Regions from separate parts of the Streptomyces sp. NPDC048211 genome, predicted to be linked through region 1. Evidence: riboswitches for the same ligand, from Rfam matches in the RefSeq annotation. Region 1 holds a riboswitch; each other region holds the start of a gene.

Region 1 (4,558 bases):
GGGAAGCCTGGGGTGTGGTGCGCGGTACCGTCCGCGGCCGTGGATGTACCGGGCAGGAGAGCAGCAGGTGGGGAAGCGGGAGAAGCGGAGGACGAGGCGTGCCGGTGGCGTGCGGACCCGCCGGTTCGTCCGGGCCCTTCCCGCCCTGATGATCGGCGGGGGCGTGCTGTTCGACGCCTTCACCCCGCCCGCGTTCACCGCCATCCCGTTGTTCGCGGCCGCGCCGCTGATCGCCGCGCCGTTCTTCTCGCGGGCCAGCACCATCCGTACCGGAGCCGCCGCCCTGCTGGCCGTCGTCGGGCTGCGGATCTACAGCGGCACGCTGCTCCGGGTCGTGCCGTCCATCGAACTGCTCACCGTCCTCACCGTCTCCGTCCTCGCCGTCGTGATCAACGACGTCGTGCGGCGCAGCAACGAGCAGCTGGCCTCGGCCCGGGTCATCGCGGAGACCGCCATGCGGGCGGTGCTGCCGACGCCGTCCGACCGGATCGGCGGCCTGCATGTCGCCGCGCGGTACGAGGCGGCGCAGGCGGACGAGTTCGTCGGCGGCGACCTGTTCTCGGTCACGGACACCCCGCAGGGCGTGCGGCTGGTCGTCGGGGACGTACGGGGCAAGGGGCTGGACGCCGTCGAGGCCGTGGCGGTGATCATCGGCGCGTTCCGGGAGGCGGCCGAGCAGGAGGAGTCGCTGGAAGGCGTGGCCCAGCGGCTGGAGCGTGCGCTGGCGCGCGAGTCCAGCACGCGCGGCGGTCTCGACGCCGTCGAGGGGTTCGTCACCGCGGTGCTCGCGGAGATCCCGCCGGGTGCGTCCTCGGTACGGATCGTCAACCGCGGCCACCCGGACCCGCTGCTGCTGCACACGGACGGGGAGCTGGAGGTGCTCGGGCCCTCGGTCCCGGCGCTGCCGCTGGGGATGGACCTGGGAGTGTGGCCGGACCGGTCGGACGTCTGGGACCTGCCCGCCGGGGCGACGCTCCTCCTCTATACGGACGGCCTCTCCGAGGCGCGTGACACCGAAGGCGTCTTCTACGACCCCGCCGAGCGGCTGCGGGGTCGGATCTTCCCGGGGCCCGAGGAGCTGCTGTCCGCGCTGACCGATGACGTGCGGCTGCATACGGGCGGCGAGTCGACGGACGACATGGCGTTGCTGGCGGTGGGCCGGCCGGCTGAGGGGCAGCCCGACCGGCGCAGGACTGTGAAGATCGTCGGCCTGGGCGATGGCGGCGGGTGAGTCCGAGGCCGGGGGTGGCGTGGGGGAGCGGTTGGCCATGATGCCACCGTCCGTAACCGAAGGGCACCCCTCCGCATAACATTTGACGCAACGTCAGAAATCGGTTGGTGACCGAGGGGTGATCAACTCGTCCGATTCCACCCGGTTGTGTCCCGTAAAGTCCAGGCCAAGGGGCTGAACGATCAGTGGGAACAGCTTGGAATCGGACCCCGGTGTCTATTAACGTTCGATAACGCAGCGCGGTTGTCCCAGCCGCCGTCAGTGGCGGCACCGTGCGCGAGCGCCGAATTCCGCAAGGGAACCGGGGAACCACCTACATGGGGTGAATCGGGCATCTCTGTCTCGTGACGAGACGGAGGAACCCGTAGGAGACCTTCCTGCTCCGAACCCGTCAGCTAACCCGGTAGGCGAGAAGGAAGGAAAGGAGTGCGCCCCCGTGGCGTCCAACAAGCCTGCCCCCGAAGCTCCCTCACGGTTCGTGCCCGAGTACGGCGACGACTTCGCGTCCCGGCCCGGCACCGTGGTCGGTACGGAGTACGGGGCCGCCTACGCGACCGATTACGGGACCGATCGGGGCAGCGACTTCGGAAACGACTTCCGCGCCGACGACTCAGGGCCCGACCGGACCTGGGAGGAATGGAATCCCACCGAGGACTCCGTCCGTCCCGTACGCGGCAAGCACCGCGTCGCCAAGCAGCGCAATGGTCTGGCCCGCAGCTCCACCGTCCTCGGCGTCGGCGTCATCGCGGCCGTCGGTGCGGGTGGCATGGCCACCGCCCAGAGCAAGCCGCCGGTCTCCATCTCTCTGCCCGATTCCATCGCGGACAATCTCCCCGACGCCAAGTCCCTCCCGGGCGTAGGCGCGCTGTTCTCGGGTGGGTCCGAGTCCGAGTCCGCGGCGGAGAAGGCCGAGGCGGCGATCGCCTCCGCTCCTCTGACCACCGCCGGCATCACCACCGCCGAGGCCGAGCAGGGCACCACCGACGCGGGCGAGGCCCTCCGCGCCCGCATCCTCCAGCAGGCCGAGCAGCAGCAGGACGCCGCCGACGCCGAGGTCAAGGCCGCAGCGGAGAAGGCCGCGGCCGAGAAGGCCGCCGCGGAGGCGAAGAAGCAGCAGGACGCCGCCGAGGCCAAGATCGCCGCGGAGAAGAAGAAGGCGGAGGAAGAGGCGAAGAAGAAGGCTGAGGCCCTCCGGCTCGCCAAGCTCGCCGCCAGCTACGCCATCCCCACCTCCTCGTACACGATCACCTCGACCTTCGGCGAGGCCGGATCGATGTGGTCCTCCGGCTACCACACGGGCCTCGACTTCGCGGCTCCCACCGGTACGCCGATCAAGGCGATCCACACCGGCACGATCAAGTCGGCGGGCTACTCCGGTTCCTACGGCTACCGCACCGTCCTGGAGCTGGAGGACGGCACCGAGCTGTGGTTCTGCCACCAGTCCTCGATGGACGTCAGCATCGGTCAGAAGGTCACGACCGGCGACACCATCGGACGCGTCGGCGCGACCGGCAACGTCACCGGCCCCCACCTCCACCTGGAGGTCCACACCCCGGACGGCACCGGCATCGACCCGATGCCCTGGCTGCAGGCCAGGGGCCTCACGGTCTGAGACCGTTCTCCCCCGCCGGTTCTCCGGCCGCGAAACCCCGGCAGCCCTGACGCTCACCCCCCGACGTCAGGGCTGCCGGTCTGTCTCCGTCGTCAGGGTCGGCCGGTCCGTCTCCGTCGTCAGGTGGGCCGGTCCGTCTCCGTCCCCTCGTCGCACCGGCTCGGATGTACAGGCCACGGAATAGTGGAGCCCGGGAAAACGGTTGTTCCACCCATGACTTCTCTCCGCAAGCTCGGCTCCTCCAGCCTCCAGGTCTTCCCGCTCGCCCTCGGGGGCAACGTCTTCGGCTGGACGGCGGACGAGGCGCAGTCCTTCGCCGTCCTCGACGCGTACGCGGCCGCCGGCGGCAATTTCATCGACACGGCCGACGCCTACTCGGCCTGGGTCCCCGGCAACGAGGGCGGCGAGTCGGAGTCCCTCATCGGCAAGTGGCTCGCCGCGCGTGGCAACCGTTCCGACATCGTCGTGGCCACCAAGGTCGGCGCCCACCCCGCGTACAAGGGGCTCTCCGCCACCACCATCAAGGCCGCCGCCGAGGAGTCGCTGCGCCGGCTCGGCACCGACCACATCGACCTCTACTACACGCACTTCGACGACGAGACGGTCCCGGTCGAGGAGATCATCACCGCCCTCGACCAGCTGGTGAAGGACGGCAAGGTCCGCGAGATCGCCGCGTCCAACATCAGCGCCCAGCGGCTCCGGGCCTCGCTGGACTTCTCCGAGCGCGAGGGGCTCGCCCGGTACGTGGCCCTGCAGCCCCACTACAACCTCGTCTCCCGGGACACGTACGAGGGCGAGCTCCAGGACACCGCCGAAGACGCCGGGCTCGCCGCCGTCCCGTACTTCGCCCTCGCCTCCGGGTTCCTCACCGGCAAGTACCGTCCCGGTACGTCCGTGGAGAGCGCGCGCGCCGGCAAGGCGTCCACGCACCTGGAGTCGGAGCGCGGGCAGAAGGTGCTCGCCGCGCTCGACAAGGTGGCGCAGGAGCGGGACGCGGAGATCGCGACCGTGGCGCTGGCGTGGCTGGCCGCCCGGCCGACCGTCGCCGCTCCCATCGCCTCGGCCCGTACGGTCGAGCAGCTTCCGGCGCTGGTGGCCGTCGCCGGACTGCGGCTCACGGATCAGGAACTGGCGGACCTCACCGAGGCTTCCGCTTGAGGCTTGAGGCTTGAGGCTCAAGGCGTGGGGAGTGGCCGTGAGGCTTGTGGCGGTCTGCCGGTCTGCCGGGGCTGTTCCGTCCGTCGGCCTGTTCGGCCTTGTCTGTTGCCCATCCGAGGTCTGATCGTCCCTGATCTGCCGTACTCCCGGGGCCTGTTCGTCGCTGATCCGCCGGACCGGCGGCCCTAGCCCTGCTGTCCGGAGCGCGGCTGGTCGTACGGCGGGTGCGTGGGCGGCGGGTGCGTGGGCGGCGGGTTCGTGTACGACGGTGCGCTGGAGGGGTAGCCGGCGTACGGGTATCCGGGGTGCGGGGCGTGGCCGCCGTGGGATGGGTACGCCCCGTAGCCCAGGCCCGGGCCCTGGATCTGTCCCGGGTGTCCCGGATGCCCCGGGTACAGAGGCCGGTGCACCGCGGGTACGAATCGGGGGCGCAGACGGCCCGTGGCCTGCGCCGCGTACACCAGGGCGGGGCCTGCCGTCTCTCTGCGCTGCCACAGGTGGTGCAGCAACTCCCGCTCGCGCTCCGCGAAGTCCGGGCCCGCCGCGCCGCGGCGGGC
Region 2 (4,558 bases), on a different contig from region 1:
GACAGCGACCGAGCACCGTCTGGCCAACGGCCTGCGCGTGGTGCTCTCCGAGGACCATCTGACCCCGGTCGCCGCGGTGTGCCTCTGGTACGACGTCGGTTCGCGCCACGAGGTCAAGGGACGCACGGGTCTGGCTCACCTCTTCGAGCACCTGATGTTCCAGGGCTCCGGCCAGGTCAAGGGGAACGGACACTTCGAGCTGGTGCAGGGCGCCGGCGGTTCCCTCAACGGCACCACGAGCTTCGAGCGGACCAACTACTTCGAGACGATGCCGACGCACCAGCTGGAGCTGGCCCTGTGGCTCGAGGCCGACCGGATGGGCTCGCTGCTCGCCGCGCTCGACGAGGAGTCCATGGAGAACCAGCGCGACGTCGTCAAGAACGAGCGCCGCCAGCGCTACGACAACGTCCCGTACGGCACCGCGTTCGAGAAGCTGACGGCGCTCGCCTACCCGGAGGGGCACCCGTACCACCACACCCCGATCGGCTCCATGGCCGACCTGGACGCCGCGACACTGGAAGACGCGCGCACCTTCTTCCGCACGTACTACGCGCCGAACAACGCGGTGCTCTCCGTCGTCGGAGACATCGACCCCGAGCAGACGCTCGCCTGGATCGAGAAGTACTTCGGCACCATCCCCGCGCACGACGGCAAGCAGCCGCCGCGCGACGGCGCGCTTCCCGAGGTCATCGGGGACCAGCTGCGCGAGGAGGTCCGGGAGGAGGTCCCGGCGCGTGCGCTGATGGCCGCCTACCGGCTGCCGCACGACGGCACCCGTGAGTGCGACGCCGCGGACCTCGCGCTGACGGTGCTGGGCGGCGGCGAGTCGTCCCGGCTGCACAACCGCCTGGTCCGCCGGGACCGGACGGCCGTCGCGGCCGGTTTCGGGCTGCTGCGGCTGGCGGGCGCGCCCTCGCTCGGCTGGCTGGACGTCAAGACGTCCGGCGGTGTCGAGGTCGCTCAGATCGAGACCGCGGTCGACGAGGAGCTGGCCCGGTTCGCCGAGGAAGGCCCCACGCCGGAGGAAATGGAGCGCGCTCAGGCACAGTTGGAGCGCGAGTGGCTGGACCGTCTCGGCACCGTCGCGGGCCGTGCCGACGAACTGTGCCGGTACGCCGTGCTGTTCGGTGACCCGCAGCTCGCCCTGACGGCCGTGCACCGGGTGCTCGACGTCACGGCGGAGGAGGTCCGAGCGGCCGCCAAGGCCCAGCTGAGGCCCGACAACCGGGCGGTGCTGGTGTACGAGCCCGTGGAGTCGGCCGAGTCCGAAGAGGCGGAAGACGACGCCGCCACCGACACCGACGCGCACGAAGGAGCGGACAAGTGAGCGACGCTGCCGCGACTGGAGTTTCGATGGAGTACCACCCGCAGCCCGCCCCCGGCGTGGCCAGGCCCTGGGCCTTCCCCGCCCCCGAGCGCGGCTCCCTGCCCAACGGCCTCACGGTCCTGCGCTGCCACCGCCCCGGCCAGCAGGTCGTCGCCGTCGAGATCTTCCTCGACGCTCCGCTGGACGCCGAGCCCGAGGGCCTGGACGGGGTCGCCACGATCATGTCGCGCGCCCTGTCCGAGGGCACCGACAAGCAGAGCGCCGAGGAGTTCGCCGCCGAGCTGGAGCGCTGCGGCGCCACGCTCGACGCGCACGCCGACCATCCCGGCGTCCGGGTCTCCCTGGAGGTCCCGGCCTCCCGGCTGGCCAAGGCGCTCGGCCTGGTCGCCGAGGCGCTGCGGGCACCGGCCTTCGCCGACAGCGAGATCGAGCGGCTGGTGAACAACCGCCTCGACGAGATCCCGCACGAGCAGGCCAATCCGGCCCGGCGCGCCGCCAAGCAGCTCTCCAAGGAGCTCTTCCCGGCCACGGCCCGCATGTCGCGGCCGCGCCTGGGCACCCAGGAGACCGTGGAGCGGATCGACTCGGCGGCCGTGCGCGCCTTCTACGACGCCCACGTCCGGCCGTCCACCGCGACCGCCGTGGTCGTCGGCGACCTCACCGGAATCGACCTGGACGCCCTGCTCGCCGACACTCTCGGCGACTGGTCGGGCAACACCGCGGAGCCCCGGCCCGTCCCGCCGATCACCGCCGACGACACGGGCCGCGTGGTGATCGTGGACCGCCCCGGCGCGGTACAGACACAGCTGCTGATCGGCCGCATCGGCGCCGACCGGCACGACAGCGTCTGGCCCGCGCAGGTCCTCGGCACGTACTGCCTGGGCGGCACGCTCACCTCCCGCCTCGACCGGGTGCTGCGCGAGGAGAAGGGCTACACCTACGGCGTGCGGGCCTTCGCCCAGGTGCTGCGCTCCTCGGCCCCGGACTCCGCCTCCGGGGCGACGGGGGCCGCGATGCTCGCCATCAGCGGTTCCGTGGACACGGAGTCCACCGGCCCGGCGCTGGAGGACCTGTGGAAGGTGCTGCGGACCCTGGCGGCCGAAGGGCTGACGGACACCGAGCGTGAGACGGCCGTGCAGAACCTGGTGGGTGTCGCCCCGCTCAAGTTCGAGACGGCGGCCTCCGTCGCGGGCACCCTCGCCGACCAGGTCGAGCAGCATCTCCCGGATGACTACCAGGCGCACCTGTACGCGCGCCTCGCGGAGACCGGCACGGTCGAGGCGACCGCGGCCGTGGTCAACGCCTTCCCGCAGGACCGGCTGGTCACGGTGCTGGTCGGCGACGCCGCGCAGATCGCCGATCCGGTCAGGGCGCTCGGCATCGGTGAGGTGTCGGTCGTGACCGGCTGACGGCCGACCACTTCACCCGATATCGGGGCAAAAGGAAGGCCCTGGCGAAGCGTTCTCCGCCAGGGCCTTCCTTTATGTCCGCTTTGGGGGAGAGGTTGCCTGTCTGCCCTGTGGGATGCGCTACAAAACGGCCTGTCCGTTTGGTGGGGGGAAGTGCCCCCGTCTAGCGTCGGCCCGGCTGTCCGCCACTCGTATGCCGCATCCGTGACGTACCGGGCAGTCATCGCCGAGTCCCCGTCAGGCGCGAGCCTGGGGAGCCGGGGACCCACGCAGTCCCTGGGGTGAATCGGACGCCCGCGCCTCGCACGAGGCCGAGGGGTCCGTAGGAGACCTTCCTGCTCCGAACCCGTCAGCTAACCCGGTAGGCGAGAAGGAAGGAAAGGACCAGCCACTTCATGGCGTTCACCCGTGCCACCGGGAAGCACCGTGCCCCGAGCCGCCTGACGCGTACCGGCGCGAAGGCCGTCGGCATCGCGGCTCTGGCCACCACCGGCGTCATCGGCGGACTGGCCTCCCCGGCCCTCGCCGCGGACACCGGGACACCCGCCGCCGGTGAGACCGGCCTCACCCAGGTCATCGCCATCGAGAGCGTTCTCGCCGATCGGATCGACGCACAGGCGGACGCCCAGCAGCACCAGGCGGACGTCGCGGCGAAGAAGGCCGAGGCGGCGGCCAAGAAGAAGGCCGCGGCGAAGAAGAAGGCGGAGGCCGAGGCGAAGGCCAGGGCGAAGGCCGCCGCCCGCGCCGAGGAGGCCCGCGAGGCGAAGGCGCGTGCAGCCCGTTCCGCCGAGCGCACCCGGCTCGGCTCCTTCCAGCTCCCCGTCGCCGGTTCGTACGTGAGCACCGGCTACAAGTCCAGCGGCTCGCTCTGGTCCTCCGGCAGCCACTCCGGCATCGACTTCCACGCCGCGTCCGGCAGCTCCGTCGTCGCCGTCGGCGCCGGCACGGTCGTCGAGGCCGGCTGGGGCGGCGCGTACGGCAACAACATCGTGCTGCGGATGAGCGACGGCACGTACACCCAGTACGGCCACCTCTCCTCGATCGGCGTGTCCGTCGGCCAGAGCGTCGGCGCCGGACAGCAGATCGGCCTCTCCGGCTCCACCGGCAACTCGACCGGCCCGCACCTCCACTTCGAGGCCCGCACCACGCCCTCGTACGGTTCGGACATGGACCCGGTCGCCTATCTGCGCGCCCACGGCGTCACCGTCTGACCGGCCCGAAGACATCCGGCGAAGGCCCCGGCACCTCGCCGGGGCCTTCGTCGTGTCCAGGTGCCGCGCGGATCCACCGGGTTGCGCACCGGCCGTTCCCGAACGCCGGGTGACCAAAAGATATTCATGAATTTCCACCCGCCGTCGGAAATGCGACCGCATTGCAATAGAGTCGCAGGACAGGCGTCGATCGGCCGCGTTTCGCGGGGATTAAGGCGGAGGTTCGGACATGCGCATTCCGGCGCATTCGGTATGCACGGCAATCCGTGAAGACATCGTCTCGGGTGTCTTCGAACGCGGCAGCCGACTCACCGAGGAGGTGCTCGCACGCCGTTACGGGGTCTCCCGCGTCCCGGTGCGGGAAGCGCTGCGCACTCTGGAGTCCGAGGGGTTCGTGGTCACCCGCAGGCACGCCGGAGCCTGCGTCGCCGAGCCCACCGAACTGGAGGCGGCCGACCTCCTGGAGGTCCGGATGCTCCTGGAGCCGCTCGGTGCGGCCCGGGCCGCCCACCGCCGCACGGACGCGCACCTCAAGGTGCTGCGCGGCCTGGTCAGGCTCGGCCAGGAGCGCGCCCGCAAGGGGGAGGGCGACGACCTGCGCTCCCTGGGCG
Region 3 (4,558 bases), on a different contig from region 1:
CCGGACAGGTCGTCGCGATCGTGGGTCCCAACGGCTGCGGGAAGTCGACCCTGCTGCGGACCGTCGCCCGGCTCCACCGGCCCGAGTCCGGCAGGGTCCTGATCGGTGGGACGGACATCTGGGAGGCCGGCCGGCGCCGGGCCGCCCGCCATGTCGCCCTGCTGCCGCAGTCGCCGCGCGCCCCCGAAGCGGTCACCGTGGCCGGTCTGGTGCGCTACGGCCGCAGCCCGCACCAGGGGCTGCTGCGGCAGTGGTCGCGCGAGGACGAGCAGGCGGTGCGCGACGCACTCGACGCCACCGGCACCACCTCGCTCGCCGGCGAGCGCATCGACCGGCTGTCCGGCGGCCAGCGTCAGCGCTGCTGGCTCGCCATGGTCCTCGCCCAGCAGACCCCGGTCGTCCTGCTCGACGAACCCACCAGTGCCCTCGACCTCGGCCACGCCGTCGAGGTCCTGGAACTCGTGCGCGAGGTCGCGGCCACCGGCCGGACCGTCGTCATGGTCCAGCACGACCTCGCCGCCGCGGCCCGCTACGCCGATCTGCTCGTCGCGATGAAGGACGGCCGCGTCATCGCCCGGGGCGCTCCCCCGGAGACGGTCGACGAAGCCCTGGTGAAGGAGCTGTACGCGCTGGAAGCGGACATCCTCCGCGCCCCGGGCGACGAGTCGCCGGTGGTGGTGGCGCGCCGCCGTGCCGGCGTGGCCGCGCAGCCGACACCCGCACCATGATGTCCCAATTGTCTGGATACTCGACTTTGTCGATAAAGCCCAAAAGAGTCCCTTTTTTATGGTCCATAGCCTCTGAATATCCAGCAAATCACCCTTTTCGGGCACAGTGGCCAGCGTCACGTTTCCCGCTCCGGATGCGCAACCGGAGGCTTCGGTTCCCTGTTGCGCCAAGAAAGTTGACCCGCGGGTATGTGACCGGCGTCCCACATTTCCTTTGATTGATCTTGCGCTGCAATTGCGATCAAGAATTCCGGGCTTGTTTCGCCTGCCCTTTCTCGCTTACGGTCACCGTCAATCCGGATGGAACGCCGAATCCTGCCGCCGTCCGGTAACCCGACCACTCACGTACGGCAGGAGCGGGGGACCCAGGTTTGCCGCCGTTCCGGGAATCCGGAGCGGCTAGGGGTGAAGTCGCCATGTGCGGCCGGACATCTCCAGTCCGAACCCGACAGCTCACCTCGCAGGCGGCGGAGAGGAAAAGCGCCATGCCCTTCAAGGGTCAGCACCGTCGTTCCAAGTCCACCTCCCTGACCCGCGGTTTCATCGCCGTGAGCGCGGGCGGAGTCGTTCTCGCGCTCCCCCTGATCGCTGCCGGGTCGGCCTCTGCCGCACCCGCCCAGGCGGTCGTCGCGGAAAAGGCCGCGGCCCCGACTTCCGTGTCCGGCAAGGAAATTGCCGCACAGAAGGCCGAGTCCACCACCTATTCCGTGGTGCACGGTGATTCGCTTTCCAAGATCGCCCGGGGGCATTCCCTCAGCGGCGGCTGGGAGCGGCTGTACCAGGACAACCGCAGTGTGGTGGGCGGCAACCCCGACCTCATTCACCCGGGCCTCAAGCTGACCATCGGCGCCACGTCCTCGGCCGCCGCCCCCAAGGCCGCGACCAAGAGCGAATTCAAGGCGGAGAACTCGTCCGCCAGCGCCGCGAAGCCGTCGGCCGACCGGGCCGAGAGCACCGACCGCGCCGACCGCTCGCAGCGGACGGCCGCGCCCGTCGCCGTGGAGACCGCCGCGACCACCTCCACGCAGTCCGCGACGACGTACACCGACGACCTCGACGGCTGGATCAAGGAGTCCCTCGCCGTCATGGCCGAGAACGGCATCCCCGGCAGCTACGACGGCATCTACCGCAACGTCATCCGCGAGTCCTCGGGCAACCCGCAGATCGTCAACAACTGGGACTCGAACGCCGCCGCCGGCACCCCGTCCAAGGGCCTCCTCCAGGTCATCCAGCCCACGTTCGACGCCTACCACGTGCCCGGCACCTCGCTGGACATCCTGGACCCGGTCGCGAACATCACCGCCGCGTGCAACTACGCCGCCGCCACGTACGGCTCGATCGACAACGTCTTCGGGGCCTACTGATCCACCGCGGCCCCGCGCCCGCGCGGAGCCTTGAAAGGGGTGGAAGGGAGCTGAACAGCTCCCTTCCACCCCTTTCGCGATGCCGTACAACCCTTGTGCCGCAGAGCCGGTCCAACAGGGCGCCAGGAGGGTAACGGGCTCTTCCCGGCGTCCCCCCGGACCCCCGGACCCCGCCCGGTCATCCTTGAACCGAGGAGCCGCTCGTGCGCACCCACCGACCGGCCGCCGTTGTCGCGGCCTCATTCCTCCTGATGGCAGGGGCCGCCGTCGCCGCGCCCCCCGCCTACGCCGGTACCCCCGGCGGAACACACGCGGGCGACCGCAACACCGACTTCAACGGTGACGGCTACGAGGACGTGCTCATCGCCGCGCCCGGCGGCACGATCGCCGGCCAGAAGGGCGCGGGCTACGTGACCGTGCAGTACGGCGGGCCGGGCGGCATCGGCACCACCCGGGGCGCCGTGTTCAGCCAGAACACCACCGGGGTGCCGGGCGCCGCCGAGGCGGGGGACGGCTTCGGCCGCGCCCTGGCCACCGGCGACCTCGACGGGGACGGGTACGACGACGCGGTCGTGGGCCTGCCCGGCGAGAACATCGAACCGGTGACCGACGCGGGCGGCGCCGTCGTCCTGTGGGGCTCCGCGAAGGGGCTCTCCGGCGCGGCCAGCGACTGGCTGCAGGCCGAGGAGCCCGTCGCCGGAGCCGGGTTCGGCGGTGCGCTCGCGGCGGCGCGCTTCAGCCCCGACATCCCCGGCGACCAGCTGGCCGTGACCGACCGCACCGACCTGAGCATCTACCAGTACGAGGCGGCGGCCCGGCGGAAGTCCGGGTCACCGGCGCCCGCCTCCCGCAGCAGCCGCATCCCCGGCACTCCGGGGCGTGAGATCGCGCCCCGGGCCATGACGACCGGCGACTACGACGGCAACGGTCTCGCCGACCTCGTCATCTCCGGTGTCACCGTCGGCAGTGAGCCGGGCCACGGCTGGTCCGCGCTCTTCCTCGGCGAGGTGCAGGGGCTCCGCTACGACCACGACCTGCGCGGCGGCCCGGCCGTCGCCTCCGGTGACATCGACAACGACGGCTTCGACGACCTCGTCACGGGGGAGCCGAACAGTCCCGACGACGGCGGCGAGTCGACGACCGGCGGTGTGGTCGGCGTGTACTACGGCAGCCTGGGCGACGGACCGGTCGGTGCCGAGGGCCCGGGCACCCCGCCCGTGTGGTGGACGCAGGGCACCTCGGGCGTCCCCGGCAGCCCGGAGGCCGGTGACGGCTGGGGCGCCGACCTCTCCGTCGCGGACACCGACGGCGACGGGTACGCGGACGTGGCCGTCGGCGCCCCCGGAGAGGACATCGGCACCGTCGCCGACGCGGGAGCCGTATGGGTGCTGCGCGGTGCGGCCGGCGGACTCACCGCCACCGGCGCCGCTTCGTGGGACCAGAACTCGGTGAACGTGCCGGGCGCCCCCGAGAAGGGGGACCGCTGGGGCGGCCAGGTGCGGCTGACCGATCCCAACAGGGACGGCCGCTTCGGTCTCCTGACCGCGGCACCGGGGGAGAACGCCGGCGACGGCGTCGTCTGGGTGTTCTCGGCCGCTGCCGGCGGCGTGACGGCCGCCGGCTCGTGGACGTTCGACGCCCGGCCGTTCGGCGGTCCGAGGACGGGCGCCGGATACGGCGCCACGATCGACGAGTAGGGGCCCCGGCGGAGCAGGCCGCGAGACGTCCCGGCCCGCTCCGAACCCGGTGCGCGATGGCACTATGAACCTTTCATCCCGCGCGCTACCCTCCGCCGCATGATTTCCACGGTGGTCTGGGGTACCGGCAATGTCGGCCGCGCGGCCATCCGCGCCGTCGAGGCCCACCCGGCTCTGAAACTCGCGCACGTACTCGTCCACGACCCCGGCAAGGTGGGCCGCGACGCGGGTCCCCTCGCCGGCCTGGACCACGATCTGGGTGTCGCCGCGACCGACGACATCGACGCGGTACTGGCCACCGCCCCCCGGGCTGTGGTCTACGCGGCCTCCGGCGACATCCGCCCCGACGAGGCACTGGCCGACATCACCAGGGCGGTGGCCGGGGGCGCCGTCGTCGTCACCCCGGCGCTCTACGCCCTCTACGACCAGCGCGGAGCCCCGCCGGAGCTGCGCGAACCGGTGCTGGCCGCCGTCGCCGGCGGGGGCGGCTCGCTCTTCGTCTCCGGCGTCGATCCCGGCTGGGGCAACGACGTACTGCCCCTGCTCATCAGCGGGCTCGGCACCACGGTCGACGCGATCCGCTGCCAGGAGATCTTCGACTACTCCACCTACGACCAGCCCGACTCGGTCCGCCACCTCATCGGCATGGGCCACCCCATGGAGTACGAGCCCCTCATGCTCGCGGCCTCGATCCCGACCATGGTGTGGGGCGGGCAGATACGCCTGATGGCCAGGGCCCTGGGCGTGGAGCTCGACGACATCCGCGAGA
Region 4 (4,558 bases), on a different contig from region 1:
CGTACCGGTCGGCGATGGACCGCACATGGGCGGTGTAGGTGGCGATCTTGCCGCGCAGATGCCGCAGCACGGGAACGTTGCGGGTGTCGAAGCCGGTGGTGACCATGACGGTGCCGACCGACCTGGTCAGGTCGGCGACCGCGCGCTCGAAGCGCTCGGCCACGTCGTCGGGGTCCGTGCCCGGCCGGATGATGTCGTTGCCGCCTGCGCAAAAGCTCACCAGATCGGGGGCGAGTTCCCTGGCGCGCGGCACCTGTTCCTCGACGATCTGGTCGAGGAGGCGTCCTCGTACGGCGAGATTGGCGTATCTGAAGTTCCCGTGCGCGGATCCTGCGGTGTCCACCGCGTCGGTGTCCGGGAGCTGGTCCGCGAGGAGTACCGCGAACCGGTCGGCCCATCCGACGAAGGTTCCGTCCGGGCCGGGGTCACCGACGCCCTCGGTGAAGCTGTCGCCAATCGCCGCGTACGACCCGATGGCGCCCTGTCGGTTGATGACGCCCTGCTGGATGTTGTTCGAATCGTCTGCCACAAGGGCATATCCTGCACCGCCGAATGTGACCTACGCGACCGTAATACGGGGTTGACGGGTGGTGAGATAGACCACCCGGTCAGTTTTTGGTAAAGGGGGAATAAGTGCGCTGCGCATACCGCGCACCGCACGGCAGAGGGACGGTGCGCCGCCGCGCACCGTCCCTCTATGCATTGCTCGGATCCGGTTCACCGGACCGGTGTTGCGTGGATCAGACGTTGATCCCGTGCGACGCCAGGTAGGCGATCGGGTCGATGTCCGAGCCGTACGCCGGACCCGTGCGGACCTCGAAGTGGAGGTGCGGGCCGGTGGCGTTGCCGGTGGCGCCGGAGAGGCCGACCTGCTGGCCCGCGGTCACGGTCTGACCCGCCGAGACGGAGAGCGAGGACATGTGGCCGTACTGCGAGTAGTGGCCGTCGGCGTGCTTGATGACGACCTCGTTGCCGTACGCGCCGCCCCAGCCGGCGGTGACGACGGTGCCGGAGGTGATCGCCTTCACGCTCGTGCCGGTGGAGACGGGGAAGTCGATGCCGGTGTGGCTGCCGCTGGACCAGTTGGCACCGGAGGCGCGGTACGCGGTGGTGTGGTTGCCCGGGACCGGGTGGACGTAACCGGAGTCGTTGCTCTGGGTCGCCGGGGCCGAGGTCTCCTGGGACGACGAGTCGTCGGAGGAGGAGGTGTCGGAGGCCGTGGAGGCCTTCGTCTCGGACTGGACCGGGGCCTTGGGCGCGGCCTTCGACGGAGTGGTGGAGGTGGTCGAGGCGTGGCCCCAGGCCTTGCCGCCGAGGGTCAGCTTCATGCCCGGGAAGATCAGGCTCGGGTTCTCGCCGACGACCTGACGGTTGTCCTGGTACAGCTTCTCCCAGCCGCCCTTGAGCTTGTGCTGGGCAGCGATCTTCGACAGGTAGTCGCCGGAGACCACGGTGTAGGAGGTGGTGCCGGCCTGCTTCTTCGCGACCGGGGTGGCCGGGGTGGCGTGCGTGGCGGCCGACTGCGAAGCGGCGGGAGCGGCCTGCTCCGCGGCGTTGGCACCGGTGGCGCCGAGCAGCGGAAGCGCGATGACGGCTCCGCCGGCACTCGCGACGACGACGCCGCGGGCGATGGTGCTGGACTTGGGACGGCGGTGCTTACCCGATATGGGCATGAAGGTTTTCCTCTCCGGCGCCTACGAGGTGAGCTGTCGGGTTCGGACTGGAGATGTCCGGTCGCGGCTGGCGCGACTTCACCCCGAGCCGGCCGGTTTCCCGGTCGGCGGCTTACCTGGTTCCCCCGCTCCTGCCACGCGGTGAGTGGGTGCGAATTCCGGGCGGCGGCAGGATTAGGCGGTCCGTCCGGATTGACAGCGAACGTAAGCGAGCCAGGACGGCGGAAACAAGCCACGGGTTCCGCCGTCGAATCCGCTCCGGAAAATCGGCGAAGAATTCCCGTCACACTCCGTGGATTATGGATCTTGGCTTTCCGCGCGGCGTCCGGGATACCCGCACGCCCCACCGCCACACACCGTCACGGATATGATCCCGCTCACGAGAGGGCGATCATCTCCCGCATAAGCGGGGCATGTTCGACTAAAAGCCTCAATACGGACATGTCATGCCCGCCGCCCCGCCGCGCCGGAAGGACGGCGGGGGTCGGGACCTTCACGAGAGGGCCCGCGGGCCGGCACGACGACCCGAAACCCGGACCCGAAGTGCAGGCCCAAAATGGGGCCTGCCCAAGATGATTGTCCGAGGAATCAATGTCGTATCGTCACGAGAGTGGACCCACCGGCGACACGCGCCGGTGACAGAGCCTCCAGGAGTGACCGTGACGCAGCAGCTGCCGCAGACCCCGTCGACGGAGCCCGAACTGGCGGGTGTCCGCAATTTCCGTGACGTGGGCGGCCTGCCCACCACGGACGGCCGCCGGGTGCGGTACGGACGGCTCTACCGCAGTGGTCACCTGGCACACGCCACGGCCGAGGACACCACGTTCCTCGCGGGTCTCGGGCTGCACACCGTCTTCGACTTCCGCAACGAGGCCGACCACAAGCTGGACGGGCTGGACGTGGAGCTGCCCGGCGTGCGCAACGTGTGTATCCCGCTCACCGACCCGGCGGACGGTGCGGAGTTCTGGCGGATGGTGCGCGACGGCGACACGGACGAGCTGCGGTCGATCCTGGCCGACGGCAAGGGATCCCACCGCATGATCGCTTCCTACCGGCAGATCATCCTGGAGCGCACGGCCGAGCACAGCCGGGTACTGCACGCCCTGGCCGAGGACAGCGTGCCCGCCCTGATGCACTGCGCGGCCGGCAAGGACCGCGCGGGCCTTTCGATCGCGGTGTCCCTGCTCGCCGTCGGCGTCGAGCGCGAAGCCATCGAGGCCGACTACCTCAAGTCCAACGACGCACACCGCCGCTACAAGGTCCGCCGCAGCGACACCTCCCCCGCCGGAATGTCGCCCGAGGTGATGGAGCTGCTCAATCCGCTCTTCGGCGCCCACCCCGACTACCTCGCCTCGGCCTTCACCACCATCGACGAGACCTGGGGCAGCACCGACCGCTACCTCGCCGACGCCCTCAAGGTCACCCCGGAGACGCGGGAGCGGCTGCGCGAGCGCCTGCTCGACGAGGTCTGACCGGCCGGGCGGCGCCACCGCCCCAGGACCCGGTGGTGTGCCGCCGAAGCATCCGGTGGCGCATCACCACGGCCGCCGTCGGCGCACCGCCCCAGCATCAGGTGGCCCACCACCACGGTCGGTGCCTGTGTGTCCCCACCGCTACTGGTTGTGCATCCCCACGGCGAACAGCAGGTAGAGGAAGCCCGCGATGATGTGCCCGGCCACCAGGTAGGCGAAGAGCCTGATGACGAGCCCGCGGGGCATCTTCTTCTCCTGCGGGTCGTAGTTCTTCGGGCGGCCCGGGCCGAGCGGGTCGTAGTTCTCGGAATCGGACATGACAGGTCCTCTCTGGCGACCGGCGGGCCGGTGGCGGGGACGGCGCCTCAGCGACGGTGGATCCCGCTGCCGAGACACAGCTCGGCGGCGGGGCTCTGCAGCAAGGTGTGGACGAAGAGCAGCTCGGCGCCGTCGCGGTCCAGCGCCGCGATCCGGTGCGGGGTGAGCGAGTCGAAGTGCGCGCTGTCCCCGGGGGCGAGGTCATGGACCGTCTCCCCGAGCGTCACCCTGAGATGTCCGGCCAGGACATACAGCCACTCCTCGCCGGGATGGACGCGCACCAGATCACCCTGGGCGCCGTGCGGGACCCTGACACGCAGGGCCTGCATGGCCCGGCCGGGGCCGCCGGCCTGCTGGTACATCCAGCCGTCGGCCTCGGCACCCTCGAACCTGCGGCCGCGGACGATCGCGTCACGTTCCGTGGGGCTCTCGCCGAGCAGCTCGGAGACCGTCGTACCGTAGATCCTGGCGAGTCCGAGCAGCATCGGCAGCGAGGGCTGGCGCCGGCCCGTTTCGAGCCGGGACAGGTGGGCGGGCGAGAGTCCGGCCCGCTGGGCGGCGGTCTCCAGGGTGAGACCACGGCTGCGGCGCAGATCGCGCAGGCGTGGAGCGACCCCGGGCAGCTCGTCGGCCGCCCCTCCTTCTGGAGGATTCATACCCTCATTGGGCCAGGAAATTTCCTCGGAGGCAAATTTCTTGCCTCCGAGGCAAAAGCGTCCGGTCGTGCCGTATGCGCCCGTGATCAGCGGTTGGCGACAGCCTGCTTCACCAGGGTCCGGCCGAAGTCCCACATCAGCCCGCCGCCGCTGTGCGCGTCGTCCATCACGGCCGTGAACGCCCGCACAAAGCGTTCCACGTCCGCTTCGTCGATCACCAGCGGCGGGATCAGCTTGATCACTTCCAGGTGGTCGCCGGAGACCTGGGTCAGGATCCGGTGCTTCTGGAGCAGCGGCACGACCACCATCTGCGCGAAGAGCCCCTTGCGGGCCGCCTGCAGCATGGTCCAGCGGCTGCGCAGTTTCAGTGAGGACGGCCGGCCGAACTCGATACCGATCATCAGCCCGCGCCCACGCACCTCGTGCAGCAGCTCGTACT

Evidence for each region. Region 1 has a riboswitch for cyclic di-AMP ahead of ACGFZA_RS24705 (M23 family metallopeptidase). Riboswitches for the same ligand answer to the same signal wherever they lie in the genome.
Region 2: linked by a shared signal. The riboswitch ahead of ACGFZA_RS36420 (M23 family metallopeptidase) and the one ahead of ACGFZA_RS24705 (M23 family metallopeptidase) in region 1 are both predicted to bind cyclic di-AMP.
Region 3: linked by a shared signal. The riboswitch ahead of ACGFZA_RS40865 (transglycosylase SLT domain-containing protein) and the one ahead of ACGFZA_RS24705 (M23 family metallopeptidase) in region 1 are both predicted to bind cyclic di-AMP.
Region 4: linked by a shared signal. The riboswitch ahead of ACGFZA_RS12245 (peptidoglycan DD-metalloendopeptidase family protein) and the one ahead of ACGFZA_RS24705 (M23 family metallopeptidase) in region 1 are both predicted to bind cyclic di-AMP.

What each region holds. Positions count from the first base shown of each region.
Region 1 is NZ_JBIDAD010000006.1:529,247-533,804, forward strand. It holds gene ACGFZA_RS24700 (PP2C family protein-serine/threonine phosphatase) at 110-1,231, shown strand; cyclic di-AMP (ydaO/yuaA leader) riboswitch at 1,503-1,656, shown strand; gene ACGFZA_RS24705 (M23 family metallopeptidase) at 1,668-2,843, shown strand; gene ACGFZA_RS24710 (aldo/keto reductase) at 3,057-4,001, shown strand; gene ACGFZA_RS24715 (PrsW family intramembrane metalloprotease) at 4,187-4,558, opposite strand, start outside.
Region 2 is NZ_JBIDAD010000014.1:115,270-119,827, forward strand. It holds gene ACGFZA_RS36410 (M16 family metallopeptidase) at 1-1,327, shown strand, start outside; gene ACGFZA_RS36415 (M16 family metallopeptidase) at 1,354-2,736, shown strand; cyclic di-AMP (ydaO/yuaA leader) riboswitch at 2,951-3,118, shown strand; gene ACGFZA_RS36420 (M23 family metallopeptidase) at 3,132-3,947, shown strand; gene ACGFZA_RS36425 (GntR family transcriptional regulator) at 4,177-4,558, shown strand, end outside.
Region 3 is NZ_JBIDAD010000027.1:15,098-19,655, reverse strand. It holds gene ACGFZA_RS40870 (ABC transporter ATP-binding protein) at 1-728, shown strand, start outside; cyclic di-AMP (ydaO/yuaA leader) riboswitch at 1,025-1,208, shown strand; gene ACGFZA_RS40865 (transglycosylase SLT domain-containing protein) at 1,214-2,092, shown strand; gene ACGFZA_RS40860 (FG-GAP repeat protein) at 2,296-3,789, shown strand; gene ACGFZA_RS40855 (dihydrodipicolinate reductase) at 3,889-4,558, shown strand, end outside.
Region 4 is NZ_JBIDAD010000002.1:1,231,498-1,236,055, reverse strand. It holds gene ACGFZA_RS12250 (SGNH/GDSL hydrolase family protein) at 1-529, opposite strand, end outside; gene ACGFZA_RS12245 (peptidoglycan DD-metalloendopeptidase family protein) at 741-1,673, opposite strand; cyclic di-AMP (ydaO/yuaA leader) riboswitch at 1,679-1,831, opposite strand; gene ACGFZA_RS12240 (tyrosine-protein phosphatase) at 2,333-3,145, shown strand; gene ACGFZA_RS12235 (DUF6126 family protein) at 3,287-3,463, opposite strand; gene ACGFZA_RS12230 (helix-turn-helix domain-containing protein) at 3,511-4,119, opposite strand; gene ACGFZA_RS12225 (aspartate aminotransferase family protein) at 4,206-4,558, opposite strand, start outside.